4 regions of the Streptomyces sp. NPDC059679 genome follow, and region 1 is predicted to be linked to each of the others. Evidence: riboswitches for the same ligand, from Rfam matches in the RefSeq annotation. Region 1 holds a riboswitch; each other region holds the start of a gene.
The links. A riboswitch is a leader RNA that binds a small molecule or an ion and turns the genes downstream of it on or off. The one in region 1 is predicted to bind cyclic di-AMP.
Positions count from the first base shown of each region.

Region 2: linked by a shared signal. The riboswitch ahead of ACFV2X_RS48745 (M23 family metallopeptidase) and the one ahead of ACFV2X_RS37235 (NlpC/P60 family protein) in region 1 are both predicted to bind cyclic di-AMP.
Region 3: linked by a shared signal. The riboswitch ahead of ACFV2X_RS24150 (transglycosylase family protein) and the one ahead of ACFV2X_RS37235 (NlpC/P60 family protein) in region 1 are both predicted to bind cyclic di-AMP.
Region 4: linked by a shared signal. The riboswitch ahead of ACFV2X_RS08540 (transglycosylase family protein) and the one ahead of ACFV2X_RS37235 (NlpC/P60 family protein) in region 1 are both predicted to bind cyclic di-AMP.

Region 1 is NZ_JBHWES010000048.1:52,045-56,268, reverse strand. It holds gene ACFV2X_RS37240 (L,D-transpeptidase) at 1-515, shown strand, start outside; gene ACFV2X_RS37235 (NlpC/P60 family protein) at 569-1,777, opposite strand; cyclic di-AMP (ydaO/yuaA leader) riboswitch at 1,785-1,963, opposite strand; gene pcrA (DNA helicase PcrA) at 2,120-4,224, shown strand, end outside.
Region 2 is NZ_JBHWES010000085.1:4,336-8,559, reverse strand. It holds gene ACFV2X_RS48760 (GNAT family N-acetyltransferase) at 1-10, opposite strand, end outside; gene ACFV2X_RS48755 (HPr family phosphocarrier protein) at 223-504, shown strand; gene ACFV2X_RS48750 (GntR family transcriptional regulator) at 701-1,441, opposite strand; gene ACFV2X_RS48745 (M23 family metallopeptidase) at 1,715-2,539, opposite strand; cyclic di-AMP (ydaO/yuaA leader) riboswitch at 2,552-2,749, opposite strand; gene ACFV2X_RS48740 (M16 family metallopeptidase) at 3,036-4,224, opposite strand, start outside.
Region 3 is NZ_JBHWES010000023.1:41,070-45,293, reverse strand. It holds gene ACFV2X_RS24160 (septum formation initiator family protein) at 1-119, opposite strand, end outside; gene eno (phosphopyruvate hydratase) at 211-1,506, opposite strand; gene ACFV2X_RS24150 (transglycosylase family protein) at 1,695-2,390, opposite strand; cyclic di-AMP (ydaO/yuaA leader) riboswitch at 2,392-2,562, opposite strand; gene ACFV2X_RS24145 (transglycosylase family protein) at 2,824-3,810, opposite strand; gene ACFV2X_RS24140 (cytochrome P450) at 4,001-4,224, opposite strand, start outside.
Region 4 is NZ_JBHWES010000005.1:119,267-123,490, reverse strand. It holds gene ACFV2X_RS08550 (HEXXH motif domain-containing protein) at 1-39, opposite strand, end outside; gene ACFV2X_RS08545 (DUF4232 domain-containing protein) at 572-1,285, opposite strand; cyclic di-AMP (ydaO/yuaA leader) riboswitch at 1,640-1,821, shown strand; gene ACFV2X_RS08540 (transglycosylase family protein) at 1,827-3,164, shown strand; gene ACFV2X_RS08535 (dsRBD fold-containing protein) at 3,220-3,489, opposite strand; partial or broken gene ACFV2X_RS08530 (phosphoribosyltransferase) at 3,531-4,172, opposite strand.

The sequences.
Region 1 (4,224 bases):
CGGACTGTCTGGCGATCCAGAAGTTCCAGATCAACCACGGGATCAGCCCCACGATCGGCTATGCGGGGCCGGTCACCTGGGGCGTGATGAAGCTGATCAACTCGCAGAAGGCGGCCGGGCACAACCCGAACAAGGCGAGAAAGTGCCCCACCAACAAGGGCCGTATCGCCTGTGTGGACCTCACCCGCCAGCTGAGCTGGATCCAGGACGGCTCACGGCTGAAGTTCGGCCCGGTGCCGGTGCGCACCGGCCGCGACCGGTATGAGACCCGGGGCGGGCTGAAGAAGGTCTACTGGCGGGACATCGACCACTGGTCGACGCTCTACGACGTCGCGATGCCGTACAGCCAGTTCTTCGACGGCGGCCAGGCCTTCCACTCCATCGCGGGCAGCGTGTGGTCGCCGCCGGGCTCCCACGGCTGCGTCAACATGCGCAAGGGCGACGCCAAGAAGTACTGGAGCCTGCTGCGCAACGGCGACGACGTATACGTCTACGGCCGCAAGCCCGGCACCTGAGCCGCGCAACTGCCTCCCCGGGTCTTTCGGGGCCCGGGGAGGCGGGAAAGCCGCTAGGCGGCCGGGCGGACGCTGCCGTAGATCGGCATCTCGGTGATCGGTGCCTTCTTGACCACATCGCCCGGCTTCGGGGCGTGGATCATCATTCCGTCGCCTATATAGATGCCGACATGGCTGATGTCGTCATAGAAGAAGACGAGGTCGCCCGGCTGGAGGTTGGCGGTCGACACGCGCGTGCCGACCTTCACCTGGTCCCAGGTGGTGCGCGGCAGTGAGACCCCGGCGGCCTTCCAGGCGGCCTGGGTGAGCCCCGAGCAGTCGTAGGAGTTGGGGCCGGTCGCGCCCCAGACGTACGGCTTGCCGATCTGCGCCTGGGCGAAGGCGATGGCCTTGTCGGCCTTGGTGGAGGTCGAGCTGGAGGACCCCGAGGAGCTGGAAGATCCCGAGGTCCCGGACGATCCCGAGGAACCGGAGGAGCTCGACGAGTCGGAGGAGCTCGCCTGCTCCTGCCGCCGCTTCGCCGCCTCCTCCTGCGCCCGCTTGGCCGCCGCCTCCCGCTGCTGCTGGGCCAGCTCCGCCGCCTTGCGCCGGGCCTCCTCTTCCTTCTTCTTCTCGATCGCCGCCAGCCGCGCCTTCTCCTCGACGGTCAGCTTCGACAGCAGCTCACGGGCCTGGGTGAGCTTGCCCTGGACGGTCTTCTTCCTGGTCTTCAGCTGCTGCTGCGACCGGGTCAGCGACGCCAGGCTCTCGCCGGCCTTCGTACGCTCCTTGGCGGCCTTGGCCTGCTGCGACAGGAAGTCGTCGACGGCCTGCTTCTGCTCGCCGGACAGCCGGTCCATCAGATGGGACTGGTCGAAGATGTCCCGCGGGTCCTTGGCGAACAGCAGGGTCGCGGTGCTGTTGGCCATGCCGCCGCTGCGGTACTGCGCCGCCGCATAGCTGCCAAGCTTGCGCCGTGCCTCGTTCAGCTTCTCGGTGCGCTTGGCGACGCTGTCCAGCAGCCGGTCGACCTTGGCGCGCTGCTCGCCCGTGCGCTCCTTGGCGGCGTTGTATGCCTGGGTCGCGGATTCGGCCTGGTGGTAGAGCGTGTCGACCTTCTTCTTGACCTCTTCGACCGTTGGCTTGGGCTTACCGGGCTCGGCGCTCGCCGTCTGGGAGAGGAGGGTGACGGAGGCGAGGGCGGCCGTGGTGACCCCGACGGCGGTGCGGCGGCCGGTGGCCGAGTCCAGTATTCGGGTCCGCGGCTTGCGGTGCGACGCCAAGGGAGGCGACTCCTTCCGTGGACCGCCTACCGGGTTAGCTGTCGGGTTCGGGCGTCGGAAGGTTGCCCTACGGTCCGGGCGGCGGACGGCTGGCGTCGCCGCGCTGGACCGATTCACCCCAGTGGTACGTGGGGGTCCCCGGCTCCGGCTGCCTCGCGGCGGGGCCGGACTCGGCGGAGACAGCCCGTGCCGACGTGGTCGCCGACGGGTTCCGGACCGCCTGATGGAGGACGGTAGTGGTCTTGTGGGGCTCGTGTGAAGGCTGATGTTCGAATTGTCCCGAAACCGTTTCGTGACTTCCGCGCATACGCTGTCAGTGCGGCGCCCTAGACTCGGTGAGCGATGAGCAGCCTCTTTGATGACAGCTTCCTGGCGGACCTCGGGCCCTCGGACGAGGAGCCCCCGCCGCCCGAGGACGACGGCGGGCCCGCCGCTGAGGACGTCCCGAACGACCTCTTCGACGGGAAGTTCGACGCGCCCGCCCCCAGGGAGGCGTACTACCGCGACGGCGCGGCGCGCCCCGCGGTGGATACGGCCACGCTCCTGGAGGGGATGAACGAGCAGCAGAGGGCCGCCGTGGTGCACACCGGCTCGCCGCTGCTGATCGTCGCGGGCGCCGGGTCCGGCAAGACCCGGGTGCTCACCCACCGCATCGCGTATCTGCTCGGCGCGCGCGGCGTGCACCCCGGCCAGATCCTCGCCATCACCTTCACCAACAAGGCCGCGGGCGAGATGAAGGAGCGGGTCGAGGAGCTGGTCGGCCCGCGTGCGAACGCCATGTGGGTGTCGACGTTCCACAGCGCCTGTGTGCGCATCCTGCGCCGGGAGTCCAAGAAGCTCGGCTTCACCTCCTCCTTCTCGATCTACGACGCGGCCGACTCCAAGCGGCTGATGGCGCTGGTCTGCCGGGATCTGGACCTCGACCCGAAGCGGTATCCGCCCAAGTCCTTCAGCGCCAAGGTCTCCAACCTGAAGAACGAGCTCATCGACGAGGAGACCTTCGCCGGACAGGCCTCGGACGGCTTCGAGAAGACGCTCGCCGAGGCGTATGTGATGTACCAGTCGCGGCTGCGCGAGGCCAATGCCCTCGACTTCGACGACATCATCATGACGACGGTCAATCTGCTCCAGGCATTCCCCGATGTCGCCGAGCACTACCGCCGCCGCTTCCGCCATGTCCTGGTCGACGAGTACCAGGACACCAACCACGCGCAGTACACGCTGGTGCGCGAGCTGGTGGGCCCGGGCCCGGCGACCTCCGCCGAGGGCGGCGGTGACGGCGAGGGAATCGGGGCCGCCGAGCTGTGCGTGGTGGGCGACGCCGACCAGTCGATCTACGCCTTCCGGGGCGCCACGATCCGTAACATCCTCCAGTTCGAGGAGGACTATCCGGACGCCACGACCATCCTCCTGGAGCAGAACTACCGGTCCACCCAGACGATCCTCAGCGCGGCCAACGCCGTCATCGAGCGCAATGAGAACCGGCGCCCGAAGAACCTGTGGACCGACGCCGGTGCCGGGGCGACCATCACCGGCTATGTGGCCGACACCGAGCACGACGAGGCCCAGTTCGTCGCCGACGAGATCGACCGGCTGACGGACGCGGGCGACGCCAGGTCCGGCGACGTGGCCGTCTTCTACCGGACCAACGCGCAGTCCCGTGTCTTCGAAGAGGTCTTCATCCGGGTCGGGCTGCCGTACAAGGTCGTCGGCGGTGTGCGCTTCTACGAGCGCAAGGAGGTCCGCGACGTCCTCGCGTATCTGCGGGTGCTGGCCAACCCGGAGGACACCGTCCCGCTGCGCCGGATTCTGAACGTGCCCAAGCGCGGCATCGGCGAGCGCGCCGAGGCGATGATCGACGCGCTGTCGCTGCGCGAGAAGATCACCTTCCCGCAGGCGCTGCGCCGCGTCGACGAGGCGTACGGCATGGCGGCCCGCTCGGCCAACGCGGTCAAGCGGTTCAACGTGCTGATGGAGGAGCTGCGCACGATCGCCGAGTCGGGCGCCGGACCGGCCACCGTGCTGGAGGCGGTGCTGGAGCGCACGGGCTATCTGGCGGAGCTCCAGGCGTCCACGGACCCGCAGGACGAGACCCGTATCGAAAACCTCCAGGAGCTGGCGGCCGTCGCCCTGGAGTACGAGCAGGAGCGCGGCGAGGAGAACCCGGGCACGCTCGCGGAGTTCCTGGAGCAGGTCGCGCTCGTCGCCGACTCCGACCAGATCCCCGACGACGACACCGAGGGCGCCGGGGTCATCACGCTGATGACGCTGCACACCGCCAAGGGCCTCGAGTTCCCGGTGGTCTTCCTCAGCGGCATGGAGGACGGGGTCTTCCCGCATATGCGCGCGCTCGGCCAGACGAAGGAGCTGGAGGAGGAGCGGCGGCTGGCGTACGTCGGCATCACGCGGGCGCGCGAGCGGCTGTATCTGACCCGGTCGACGATGCG
Region 2 (4,224 bases), on a different contig from region 1:
GCTGCCGCATGCGGCCAAGACTACGGCCCGGGCGGACATGGATCCGGACGTCCGAATGGCGGACACCCTTGCGTTACGGGGAGGTGTCGAGGGAAAGTCCATAATCGGACCTGTACGGGCATGGCCGGGCCTACTCGGACACCGTTCCGGACAGACCCAGACACGCACGCCCGTATGATATTGGTCTAGACAACGGCAACCCCGCACCTGAAGGGCAACACCATGGCTGAGCGCCGCGTCAACATCGGCTGGGCCGAGGGCCTGCACGCCCGCCCCGCGTCGATCTTCGTCCGGGCGGCCACCGCCGCCGGCGTCCCCATCACGATCGCCAAGGCGGACGGCACCCCGGTCAACGCCGCTTCCATGCTCGCCGTGCTCGGCCTGGGCGCCCAGGGCGGCGAGGAGGTCGTCCTGGCCTCCGCGTCGGACGACGCGGAGGTCGCGCTCGACCGCCTGGCCAAGCTGGTCGCGGAGGGGCTGGAGGAGCTTCCGGAGACCGTCTGACTGGCTCCGCCCAATAAATTCACACGGCGCGGCCGCGGTGACCCATGACAGGGGACCGCGGCCGCACTGTTTATCCAACGCGATACGAAAACGAATACCGGGCTACGCAATACGGGAACGCGAAATACGCGGCCGCGGAAATCCACGGCCGCGACACACCGGCGGCAATTCTTAGAAGTTGTATACGGGGCCGCTGTTAATTCCGGACGCCCGCCGTGTTTACGGAATGTTTCGAACTCCTCACACGGACGGGGCGACGCAGCCGGTATTCCGACATCGAGCGCTCGGCATGCGCCGCGGCCAGCGCCCGCGCGCGGTCGGCGTCGCCGCGCGCCACCGCGTCGACCAGCGCGCCGTGCTCGTCCCAGGACGCCACGGCCCGCAGCGAGAAGTCGGAGCGCAGGGTGGTGCCCGGGGCGGACGGCCCCGGCCTGTGGGCCGGTTCCACCGCATACACCCAGGCGATCTTGCGCCTCAGCTGCACCAGCAGCCCGGCCAGACTCGGGCTGCCGGATGCCTGGGCCAACGTCTCGTGGAACCAGTCGCCGAGCGGCCTCAGCTCACCCAACTGCCCGCGCCGGGCCCGCTCCTGGCCGAGCCTGACCAGGCCGCGCAACACCTTCAGATGCGCCTCGCTGCGCCGCTGGGCGGCCCGGGCGGCCCCCAGGGGCTCCAGCAGCGCGCGGATGTCCAGCAGGTCGGCGGCCTCCCGCTCGGACGGCTCCGCGACGCATGCTCCCGCGTGTCTGCGGGTGGTCACAAAGCCTTCCGACTCCAGGGTGCGCAGCGCCTCGCGCACGGGCACGCGCGAGACGCCGTAGCGCCGGGCGAGGAATTCCTCGATCAGCCGGCTGCCGGGCGCGAAGGTGCCGGAGACGATGTCGTCGCGGATCGCCGTACACACCGCGTGCGCCGAAATCCGGCGACCGCCCGGCATCTCGGTCGTATCGCCGCTCACTTCCGGTCCCGCATTGTTGAACCTCCGCCTTAATCTCCGCGAAACGCAGCCGATTGACGCGTGTTCAACGACTCTATTCTAAACAGCTGGAATTTCCGATGGGCGCGGAGATTTCATGGATATTTTTGGCCAGGCGGCCGGGCGGCCGGGCAGCCAGATGGCCCGGACGGCCATGCGAGTACGCCGAAGGCCCCGGTCCGCGGGACCGGGGCCTTGGGGACCGGGTTCAGGGGCAGGTGTGCGGCGGCGTGGTCAGAGGTTCACGCCGTGCGAGCGCAGGTAGGCGACGGGGTCGATGTCCGAGCCGTAGTCGGGGCTGGTGCGGGCCTCGAAGTGCAGATGCGGGCCGGTGACGTTGCCCGTGGCGCCGGACAGGCCGATCTGCTGGCCGGGGGTGACCGTCTGGCCGACGGAGACGCCGATGGACGACAGGTGGCCGTACTGGGTGTAGGTGCCGTCGTTCATCTTGATCACGATGTTGTTGCCGTACGCGCCGCCCCAGCCGGCCTCGACGACGGTGCCGGAGCCGACGGAGTGCACCGAGGTGCCGGACGAGGCGTGGAAGTCCACCCCGGTGTGGCTGCCGGACGACCACAGGCCGCTGGACGCCTGGTAGCCGGTGGAGAGATACGAGCCGGTGATCGGCGACACGAACGTGTTCAACCGCTTGCGCTCCGCCTCGCGCGCCGCGCGCTCCTTGGCCTCGCGCTCCTGCTTGGCCTTCTTCGCGGCCGCCTCGGCCTTGCGCTTCGCCTCGGCCGCCTGACGCGCGGCCTCCTTGCGGGCCTGGGCCTCGGCCTGCGCCTTGGCGGCGGCCTCCTCGGCGGCGCTCTGCTGGCTCTCCGCCTGGGCCTGGACCTGGTCGGCGAGCTGGTCGTCCATGGCGACCGCCTGGCGCAGCCCGGTGTCCTCAAAGCCGCGCGGGTCGTCCGACGCCGCGAGGGCGGGGGCGGCGAAGCCGGCGACCACACCGGAGGCGGCCAGCGTGGCTATGCCCGCGAGGTTGGCGTTGGAACGAGTGGTGCGGGGGGCCCGGGTGGGGCGGCGGTGCTTCCCGGCGGTACGGGTGAACGCCATGGTCCGGCGCACTCCTTTCCTTCCTCTCGCCTACCGGGTTAGCTGACGGGTTCGGAGCAGGAAGGTCTCCTACGGGCCCCTCCCCCACGCGGGGAAGGCGTCCGATTCACCCCTGGGAATCACCCGTCCGGCGCCGCGGGCGGCGACGGGCGAGGTTGGTTCCCCGGCTCCCCTGGCTCGCGCCGTACGGGGACTCGGCGATGGTTGCCCGTGCCGCGGATGCGGCGTGTCTCGGGCGGACAACCGAACTGACGCTAAGCGTGATCGCATTCGTTCACCAAACGGTTCCGCTTTTTTGTTGGTTTCCCCACAGACACGATCACCCAGACAAGCAATCTCTGCCACAAAGCGGACGAAACGATCGAGGAAACGACCGACAAAAGGAGACCCGGGCGCCTGAGGCGGCGCCAGGGTCCTTGCGGCGACGGCCCGTTGCTCCCTGGTCGGGTCGGCCCGTCGACCTGTCGATCTGTCAGTTTCTCGGTCTGTTGGCCCGTCAGCCCTGGATGACGCGCACCTCGCCGATGCCGAGCGCCTTGACCGGCTCCTCGATCTGCGAGGCGTCACCGACGAGCACCGTGACCAGCCGGTCGGTCGGGAAGGCGCTCACCACCGCGGCGGTCGCCTCCACCGTGCCGGTCTCCGCGAGGCGCGCGTACAACTGCGCCTGGAAGTCGTCCGGCAGATGCTGCTCGACCTGGTCGGCGAGCGTGCCCGCGACGGCGGCCGCCGTCTCGTACTTCAGCGGGGCCACCCCGACCAGGTTCTGCACGGCGACATCGCGCTCGGCGTCCGTCAGGCCCTCCTCCTTCAGCGTGCCCAGTACCTTCCACAGGTCCTCCAGGGCGGGGCCGGTGACCTCGGTGGCCACCGAGCCGCTGATGGCCAGCATCGCGGCGCCCGTGGCCCCTCCGGAGGCGTCCGGAGCCGCGGAGCGGAGCACCTGGCCGAAGGCGCGCACGCCGTACGTGTAACCCTTCTCCTCGCGCAGCACGCGGTCGAGCCGGGAGGTGAGGGTGCCGCCCAGGCAGTAGGTGCCCAGCACCTGGGCGGGCCAGACCCGGTCGTGGCGGTCGGCGCCGATCCGCCCGATGAGCAGCTGGGTCTGCACCGCGCCCGGCCGGTCGACGATGATCACGCGGCCGGTGTCGTCGGCGGTGATCGGCGGCATGGGGCGGGACTCGGCGGCCCCGCCCGTCCAGGCGCCGAGGGATTCGGCCAGCGCCTTGTCGAGGTCGACACCGGCCAGGTCGCCGACGACCACGGCGGTCGAGGTGGACGGGCGGACATGCGTCTCGTAGAAGGCCCGCACGGCCGCGGCGTCGATGCCCTCGACGGTCTCCTGGGTGCCCTGGCGCGGCCGGGACATCCGGGCCTCGGCCGGGAACAGCTCCTTGGCCAGCGCCATCGAGGCGCGCCGCGCCGGGTTGGCCAACTCGTGCGGGATCTCGTCCAGGCGGTTGCGGACCAGCCGCTCGACCTCGCCCTCGGGGAAGGCGGGCGCGCGCAGCGCGTCGGCCAGCAGGCCGAGCGCCTTGGGCAGCCGGGAGACGGGGACCTCCAGGGACACCCGGACGCCGGGGTGGTCGGCGTGGGCGTCCAGAGTGGCGCCGCAGCGCTCCAGCTCGGCGGCGAACTCCTCGGCGGTGTGCTTGTCGGTGCCCTCGGACAGGGCGCGGGCCATG
Region 3 (4,224 bases), on a different contig from region 1:
CGGCCGGTGAGCCGGCTGCGGCGGCGTCGGATGCGGGCGCGGTAGACCCGGGCGGCGGCGTGCTCGCCGAGCGCCCTGAGCCTGGTCGCGGTGGAGAACCGATCCCGATCCGCCGGCACGTCGCCTCCCCGGTCGTGACTTCGCTACGTACGCCGTCCCCGGCCACGGTACGGGACCGTGGCCGGGGACGTGCGTCAGGCTCGGCGGAGCTCAGCCCTTGAGGACCGCGCCCTTGAACCGCGGGAAGGCGGAGCGGCCCGCGTACACCGCCGCGTCGTCGAGGATCTCCTCGATGCGCAGCAGCTGGTTGTACTTGGCCACGCGCTCGGAGCGGGCGGGGGCACCGGTCTTGATCTGGCCGCAGTTGGTGGCGACGGCCAGGTCCGCGATGGTGACGTCCTCGGTCTCGCCGGAGCGGTGCGACATCATGCACTTGAAACCGTTGCGCTGGGCGAGCTCGACGGCGTCCAGGGTCTCGGTCAGCGAGCCGATCTGGTTGACCTTGACCAGCAGCGCGTTCGCGGTGTTGCTCTCGATGCCGCGGGCCAGCCGCTCCGGGTTGGTGACGAACAGGTCGTCGCCGACCAGCTGGACCTTGTCACCGAGCTGGTCGGTGATCGTCTTCCAGCCGTCCCAGTCCTCCTCGTTCAGCGGGTCCTCGATGGAGACCAGCGGGTACGCGTCGACCAGCTCGGCGTAGTACGCGGTCATCTCGGCGGCGCTGCGGGTCTGGCCCTCGAAGGTGTAGGCGCCGTCCTTGTAGAACTCGGAGGCGGCCACGTCGAGCGCCAGCGCGATGTCCTGGCCCGGCTGGTAACCGGCCTTCTTGATCGCCTCGACGATCAGGTCCAGGGCGTCGCGGTTGGAGTTCAGGTTCGGGGCGAAGCCGCCCTCGTCGCCGAGGCCGGTGGACAGGCCCCGCTCCTTCAGCACGGACTTCAGGGTGTGGTAGACCTCGGTGCCCCAGCGCAGCGCCTCGGAGAAGGACTCGGCGCCGATCGGCGCGATCATGAACTCCTGGATGTCCACGTTGGAGTCGGCGTGCGAGCCGCCGTTGAGGATGTTCATCATCGGGACCGGCAGCAGGTGGGCGTTGGGGCCGCCCAGGTACCGGAAGAGCGGGAGGTCGGAGGCCTCGGAGGCGGCGTGCGCGACCGCGAGCGAGACACCGAGGATCGCGTTGGCGCCGAGCGAGGACTTGTCCGGGGTGGCGTCCAGGTCGAACATCGCCTGGTCGATCAGGCGCTGCTCGGTGGCGTCGTAGCCGACGAGCTCCGGACCGATCTGCTCGATGACGGCCAGGACGGCCTTCTCGACGCCCTTGCCGCCGTAACGGCTCTTGTCGCCGTCGCGGAGCTCAAGGGCCTCGAAGGCACCGGTCGAGGCACCGGAAGGCACGGCGGCACGGCCGGTGCTGCCGTCGTCGAGGCCGACCTCGACCTCGACCGTGGGGTTGCCTCGCGAGTCGAGGATCTCGCGAGCTACGACGACGTCGATGGACGACACGAGGATCTCCTTCATATGGGTCTGTCTCTGCGGCACGAGCCTAACGGGCCCGGAGGGCCCACCCGACGAAGCCCCGGCGGGGCGCGCCTCGCGTGGGGGGCGGCGCACCCGGCCGGGGCCGATTTCGCGGGGTGCCGGGATGGGGGGAAGCCCGGCAGCCGGGGTGGGGGGAGGCCCGGCGGGATGGGTCAGGAGAGGTGGAGTTGCTGGCCCGGGAAGATGAGGTTGGCGTCCTCGACGATGTCCTTGTTCAGCTCGAAGAGCTTCTTCCAGCCGCCGTCGACGTGGTGCGCATCGGCGATCTTGGAGAGGGTGTCGCCGGACTTGACCTTGTACTCGCCGTCGCCCTTCTTGATCGCGTGGCGGGCGTGCCCGCGCCCGGCGTGCTCGCTCTCCTCGCGGGGCTGCGCCTTCGGCTTGGCGGGCTGCGCGGGCTTGGCCGTCTCGGCCGGCTGGGCGGGCTTGGCGGCCGGCTTCGAGGGCTGGGTGGTGGAGGTGGAAGGCGTCGGGGTGCCGGTGGTGGTCAGGCCCGTGCCGCACACCGGCCAGGCGCCCTTGCCCTGTCCGGCCAGGACCTTCTCGGCTATCTGGATCTGCTGGTCCTTGGTGGCCAGGTCGGCGCGGGCCGCGAAGGAGGTGCCGCCGTACGCGGCCCAGGTGGAGTTGGTGAACTGGAGGCCGCCGTAGAAGCCGTTGCCGGTGTTGATCGACCAGTTGCCGCCGGACTCGCACTGCGCGACCGCGTCCCACTGGGCGGTGGTCGCGGCCGAGGCGGAGGTGGCCCCCAGGAGCGGTGCGGCGACGGCCGCACCAGCGACGCCGGCGAGCGCGGCGATGCGGGTGACCTTGGAGGGACGGCGGTGCTTACCCTTGTCGTTACGCATGTTCGTTCCTCACCGACGCCTACGAGGTGAGCTGTCGGGTTCGGACTGTGAGTTGCCCGGCCGGATGCGGCTGACCGCACCCTGGCTTCACCCCGAGCCGAACGGGCCCGTCTCCGGGCCGCCACGGCGCCTACCTTGGTTCCCCCGCTCCTGCCTTCGGCGCAAACGCGTCGGTTTCCCCCCGACCGCCGGCAGGACTCGGCGTGACGATCGACGGTGCCCGCGGTGGCGAGCGGAAAGACGTTAAACACACCTTCCGATGAGGTTCAAACCCCGACATCCCAGCGAATGAGGCCGTATCCGCACCCAGCCATCCCACATCTACGCAGGTGAGGCCGGGTGCGGAAAGATCGGACAGCAGGCGCACGCCGGGCGATGTGACGAGATGTATGTCTCACCGTCGCCAGATCGGGCAATTCACCCCGAACTACCGCTACCTGGCGCTGAGATCGAGACGCTGACCAGGGTGAACAAGGTCCACGTCGATTCCGATGAGGGATTCATCGGCCCCGTAGAGCTCGGACACCCCTCCGTCCACCTTCTGGCCGTCCTGGTCGTCCGTGACGTCTGACGCATCGTCACCGCCGCGCACGCTGTAGTCCTCGCGACCGAGGGGCTGAAGGGGGATCTCGGTGCGCTCCGCGTCGTCGCGCGAGGCGTGGCGGCCCGAGGACCGGGTGTCGTCGCCCGCCGCACCCGCGGAGCCCTGCTCGCGGGCGTCGGGCGCGCCGCGGTGGCGGCCGGTGGGGGAGGCGGCGGAGTCCTCGCCCTTCGCGTCGCGGTCGGAGCGCTCGTCGCCCTTACCGGACGCGGAGCCGTCCTCGTCGCGGGACGTTTCGCCGGAATCGCCGGACTTCCCACCCTTTTCACCGGACTTGTCGTCGGGGGTGGCAGAGGGATCCGACTTACCGGCCTTGTCGGATGTGCCGGAATCTTCCGAACCACCGGAACCATCAGAGCCGTCCGACTGATCGCCCCGGCTGGAGTTATCGGACGATTCACCCGTATCGGAGCCGCCGATCCCCGTCGGCTCCTTCGCCTCTTTGGACTCGGGCGTGCCCTTGCCGTCGGGGTTCACGTCCAGTAGGTCGCCGAGGCCGCCGAGCCCGGCGTCCAGCGCACAGCTCGGCCAGGCGTCCGGGCCGCGGTCGGCGAGGATCGCCTGGGCGATGGCTATCTGCTGGGAGCGGCTGGCGAGGTCGGGGCGCGGGGCGTACTGCTGGCCGCCGTACTTCCTCCACATGTCCAAGGTGATCTGCAGACCGCCATAGAAGCCATTGCCTCCGTTGGCGCTCCACATCCCGCCGCTCTCGCATTCGGCGACGCGGTCCCAGGTCTGGGTGGCGTCCGCGGCCTGGGCGCCGACGGCGCCGAAGAGCGGCATGGCGATGCTCGCACCCGTCACCCCCGCTGCGACCACGATTGCCGGAGCCTGACGGGGGCGGCGGTGTCGACCGTTCCCGGAGCGCATGCGTTCTGCCTCTCGTGTGGCGGCTGAGTCGTCGGTTGAACATAGCGACGCCATCCGATCATCACAAGCAGATGTATCCCAGGTCACGCAGTGATCACGCCGTTGACGTTATGTCACATATGCCGGGCGCCAAGGGCGTTTACCAGGTGATCGGGCCCCAGGTCACCGGCAGTTCGCGCAGCCCGCGCATGATCAGACCGCCGCGTCGGCGGATCTCTTCCGGCTCCACCGCGAGCCGCAGATCGGGCAGACGCCGCAGCAGGGTGCCGATGGCGGTCCGGGCCTCCAGCCGGGCCAGTGGCGCGCCCAGGCAGTAATGGATGCCATGGCCGTATCCGAGGTGCTGGTTGTCGGCGCGGGAGA
Region 4 (4,224 bases), on a different contig from region 1:
CTTGAAGCACACGGTGGACAGTCGGTGGTGGCGGCTCATCGGGGGCGCGGCGGGCGGGCGGCTGCGGTGCGGGGTCGGGAGAGGGGAGGGAGGGCCAGCTGAATAGTCCGCCGGCATGGCCGCCTTTCTTGGTGGGGTGAATGCTGTCGTTCCACGCCGGGATTCCATCAACAGCCGGCTCCCGACGAAGCCGCGTTCGCGAGTGTCGGCGGGCACTGTACGAGATCGAGCAACCGCTGGGTCGCGACAGTGAACTCCTCACTGTCGCCCAGTTCTTCGAGCGTTGTTCCCGAGAGGTCCACCAACTCCGTCTCGACCCCCGTGGCCGCTCGCTCCATGACATCGTCCCCTCTAGACGCTCCGCGCCGGCTCAGGCGAGGCCTCTTCACATGGTGGCCCACCCGATAATGATTGCGGAAGGGCGAAAGGGGCCAGTGGGTGTCGGGCCCATCAAGATTTTGGGACACCCGGGGGCGTCAGGTGGCCGCGCTTCCCGGCCAATTCATTTCCGGCGCGTCCGGTCGGGCACGGGCGGGGGCTGCGGTTCCGCGCCCGGCCGTGGCGCTCCGGGTCAGGGCTGGGAGCCCGGCTCGAGGGCGGTGACTTCGAATACTTCACCGCAGACCTGGAGGGAGCGCGCCGACGTCTTCATGGAGCGGTAGGAGTCCGGCGGGTAGGCGCGAATTTCGGACGCGGTCCGCCAACAGGGCTTGTCGGACAGGCCTTTGTTGAGGGTGTGCAGACTCGCGTAGGCGCTGTCGCCAGGTTTCAGGACGACCGTGGGCCGCGCCGGTCCTCGGCGGGCGGCGGGGTCGCCGATAGCCGTGCCGGGGGTGTCGAGCAGGGAAACGCCCGGAAAGCCCGTCAGCGTGCAACTGGCCTCACCGGTATTGGTGAAGGCCAGGGGAACATAGACATTGCCCGCGCCGATATCCATCCGGCCGACGGACAGTTTCAGCTGATCCCGGGCGCAGATGCGGCGCGCGGCGGGCGGGGCACCGGAGGCACCCTCGGTGGCGACGGACGGCTTGGCCGCGCTCGGCGCCTTCGCGGGGGTCGAGGCCCGGCCGGAGTCATGCGCGCGCCCGCCGGGTTCGGCGGCGCCGGGCCGGCCGGCGCTCGCGGCCGAATGTGACGCACCCGCGGCGCCGGGCGGCGCGGGCGCCCCGGAGTCCTCGTCGGCGCCGCAGGCGGTGACCGCGGCCAGCGCGCCGATGACCAGTACGGATACGGATAAGACCGGCGGTCGACGCCTCGCGGGCGTCCCGCCGTACCGCTGAGCCATGGGCAACCTCCTGTGGGTCGGGCATCCGGCGGCTCGTCAGCCGCCGCGCCGAGTGCCCCGACTTTCCCCGTCCATTCCCCTTCGACTCCTCTTCCCCCGGTCGGCGTCCTTATGTCTGCGGCGGCATTAATCACATAACAGGGGTAATTCGGCATTGCGGATTCCGTGTCACAATCACCCCATCCGCAAAGTGGTGACGCGGATCACAGTTCATCATCACCGTGATCGATTTCCGGACACAGGTCCGTCGAGACCTTGTCGTGACCTAAACCATGTGTTTACTGTGCCGCACCCGGCGCATTCCATGCACGGGTCTCTCCCTCGCCGGAGCGCCGAGTCCTGCCGTGGCGGAGGAGTGACACGACGACCTGTCACGGCAGGAGCGGGGGAACCAGGTAGGCGCCGTGCCGCGCTGTGTCGGGCGGGACGGCTAGGGGTGAAGTCGCGCCACGGTGCCGGGGGCACCGGGAACGGCGCGGCCGGGCAGCTCCCGCCCGAACCCGACAGCTCACCTCGCAGGCGTCAGGAGAGGATGAGCTCAATGGCTGCACGCGGACGTCACCGACGGCCTCGGCCCCGCCGCGTCTCCCGCGCCTCGCTCGCGTTCACCGCGGGCGGCGCCGGCGTGGCACTGCCCCTCATAGGCGTCGGCCAGGCGAACGCCGCCTCCGTCGACACCTGGGACAAGGTGGCGGAGTGTGAGTCCACCGACAACTGGAGCATCAACACCGGGAACGGCTACTACGGCGGCCTCCAGTTCTCACAGTCCACCTGGCAGGCGTACGGCGGGACGTCCTTCGCTCCCCGGGCCGATCTGGCCTCCAAGGACCAGCAGATAGCCATCGCCGAGAAGGTCCTCGACGCCCAGGGCCCCGGCGCCTGGCCGGTCTGCTCGGTCAAGGCGGGGCTGACCCGCGGCGGCCGGCCCGCGGATGTCACCCCCGGCACCGCGAGCGGCCGCGCCCAGACCCAGACCGCCCCCAAGGCCGCCCCCAAAGCGACTCCGAAAGCCACCCCCAAGGCCACTCCCAAGACCGAGTCCGCTCCGGAAGCCGCGCCCAAGGCCACCACCAAGGCCGTCGACCAGAGCGCGGCAGCCACCAGACCCTCCGGCTCCTCGTACACGGTGGTCGGCGGCGACACCCTGTCCCGGATAGCCGACGCACGGGATGTGGACGGCGGCTGGCAGCGGCTCTACGAGGCCAACCGCCGCGTCATCGGCGGCGACCCGGACCTGATCTACCCCGGCCAGAAACTCGCCCTCGACACAAGCCGGTCCCCCGCCACGCAGCCGCGCCAGACCCACCCCCAACCCGAGCGCACGGACCAGGGCAAGCACCGCTCCGAACAGGCCGAACAGGCCAAGCAGCGCGCCGAGCAGGCGGCCAAGCAGCGAGTCGAGCAGGCCAACAAGGCCCGCGAGCGCGCCAAGAAGAAGTCCGGCTCGGCGGCGCACTCGTCCTCCTCGTCGGCATCCTTCACCTCGCCCGTCGCCAGCCACGCCGTCGGCACCGCCTACGGCATCTCCGGCAGCAACTGGTCCAGCGGCCACCACACCGGGGTCGACTTCCCCGTCGCCACCGGCACCCAGGTGCGCGCCGTGGGCTCGGCCGAGGTGGTCGCCGCGGGCTGGGGCGGTGCGTACGGCTACCAGGTCGTGCTGCGCCACCCCGACGGCATGTACAGCCAGTACGCGCACATGTCGGCACTGACCGTCCACGTCGGCCAGACGGTGTCCGCCGGCCAGCAGATCGGCCGGTCCGGGGCGACCGGCAACGTGACCGGACCGCATGTGCACTTCGAGGTGCGCACCGGCCCCGACTACGGCTCGGATGTCAACCCGCTCGCCTATCTCCGGTCCAAGGGCGTCCAGATCTGAGAGGTGTGTGAGCGAAGGGTGCTCTGCCGCGGCGCGGTGCCGCGGCAGACCCGCCCTACATCACCAGATGTGCCTTCGCGTGCGTGACCTCCTCGATGTCACCGCCCGCCTTCGAGATCAGCCGGTGAGCGAGGTTGTTCAGCGCACGCGCCGCCGCGATCTCCTCGCCGACCCGCGGCTGCGCCGGGTCGTCGGGATTCCGGTTGGCCCGGCCCTGTGCCAGGATCTCGGTCCCGTCGTGCATCCTCAGCCGGACGACCGCCTCGGTCAGGGGTCCGAGCTCACGGAACTCCATTTCGATGTCGCATCCCACGATCGTCTCCATCGCGGTCATCACCTCCTGCTTCATTTACCAGGATGCGCCTGACCCGGCATCCCGGTCGACCGGGAGAGCAGCTCCACGACCTCGGCGTCGCTGGTCTGGGAGAAGTCCTCGTACCATTCGCCGACCGCCGAGAACTCCGCGGGGGTGGACAGACACACCACGTCGTCCGCGTCCTGCCGCAGCGCCTCGGCCGCGTCCGGCGGCGCGACCGGGACCGCCAGCACCACCCGGGCCGCGCCCTGGGCCCGGGCGACCCGGCAGGCCGCCCGTGCCGTGGCACCGGTGGCGATCCCGTCGTCCACGACGATCACCGTCCGGCCGCCGACCGCGACCCGCGGCCGGTCGCGCCGGAACCGCCGCGCCTGCCGTGCGAGCTCCTCTTCCTCGGTTCGCTCCACCTCCTCAAGCTCCTCTTTGCGCGCCCGGCTCATCCGTACGATCGCGTCGTGCACCACCCGCACCCCGCCCTCGCCGATGGCGCCGAAGCCCAGCTCACGGTGGAAGGGGACGCCGAGCTTGCGGACGATGATCACGTCCAGGGGCGCCTTCAGCTCCCGCGCCACCTCGAAGGCCACCGGCACCCCGCCCCGCGGCAGCCCGAGCACCACGGGGTCCTCGCCGCTCAGGGGGGACAGCCGGGCCGCCAGCCGCCGCCCGGCGTCCACGCGGTCGACGAAGATCATGACTCACCCCCTACTACAGGGAGACCCCGCTCTTACGACTCCATCCGAAGTT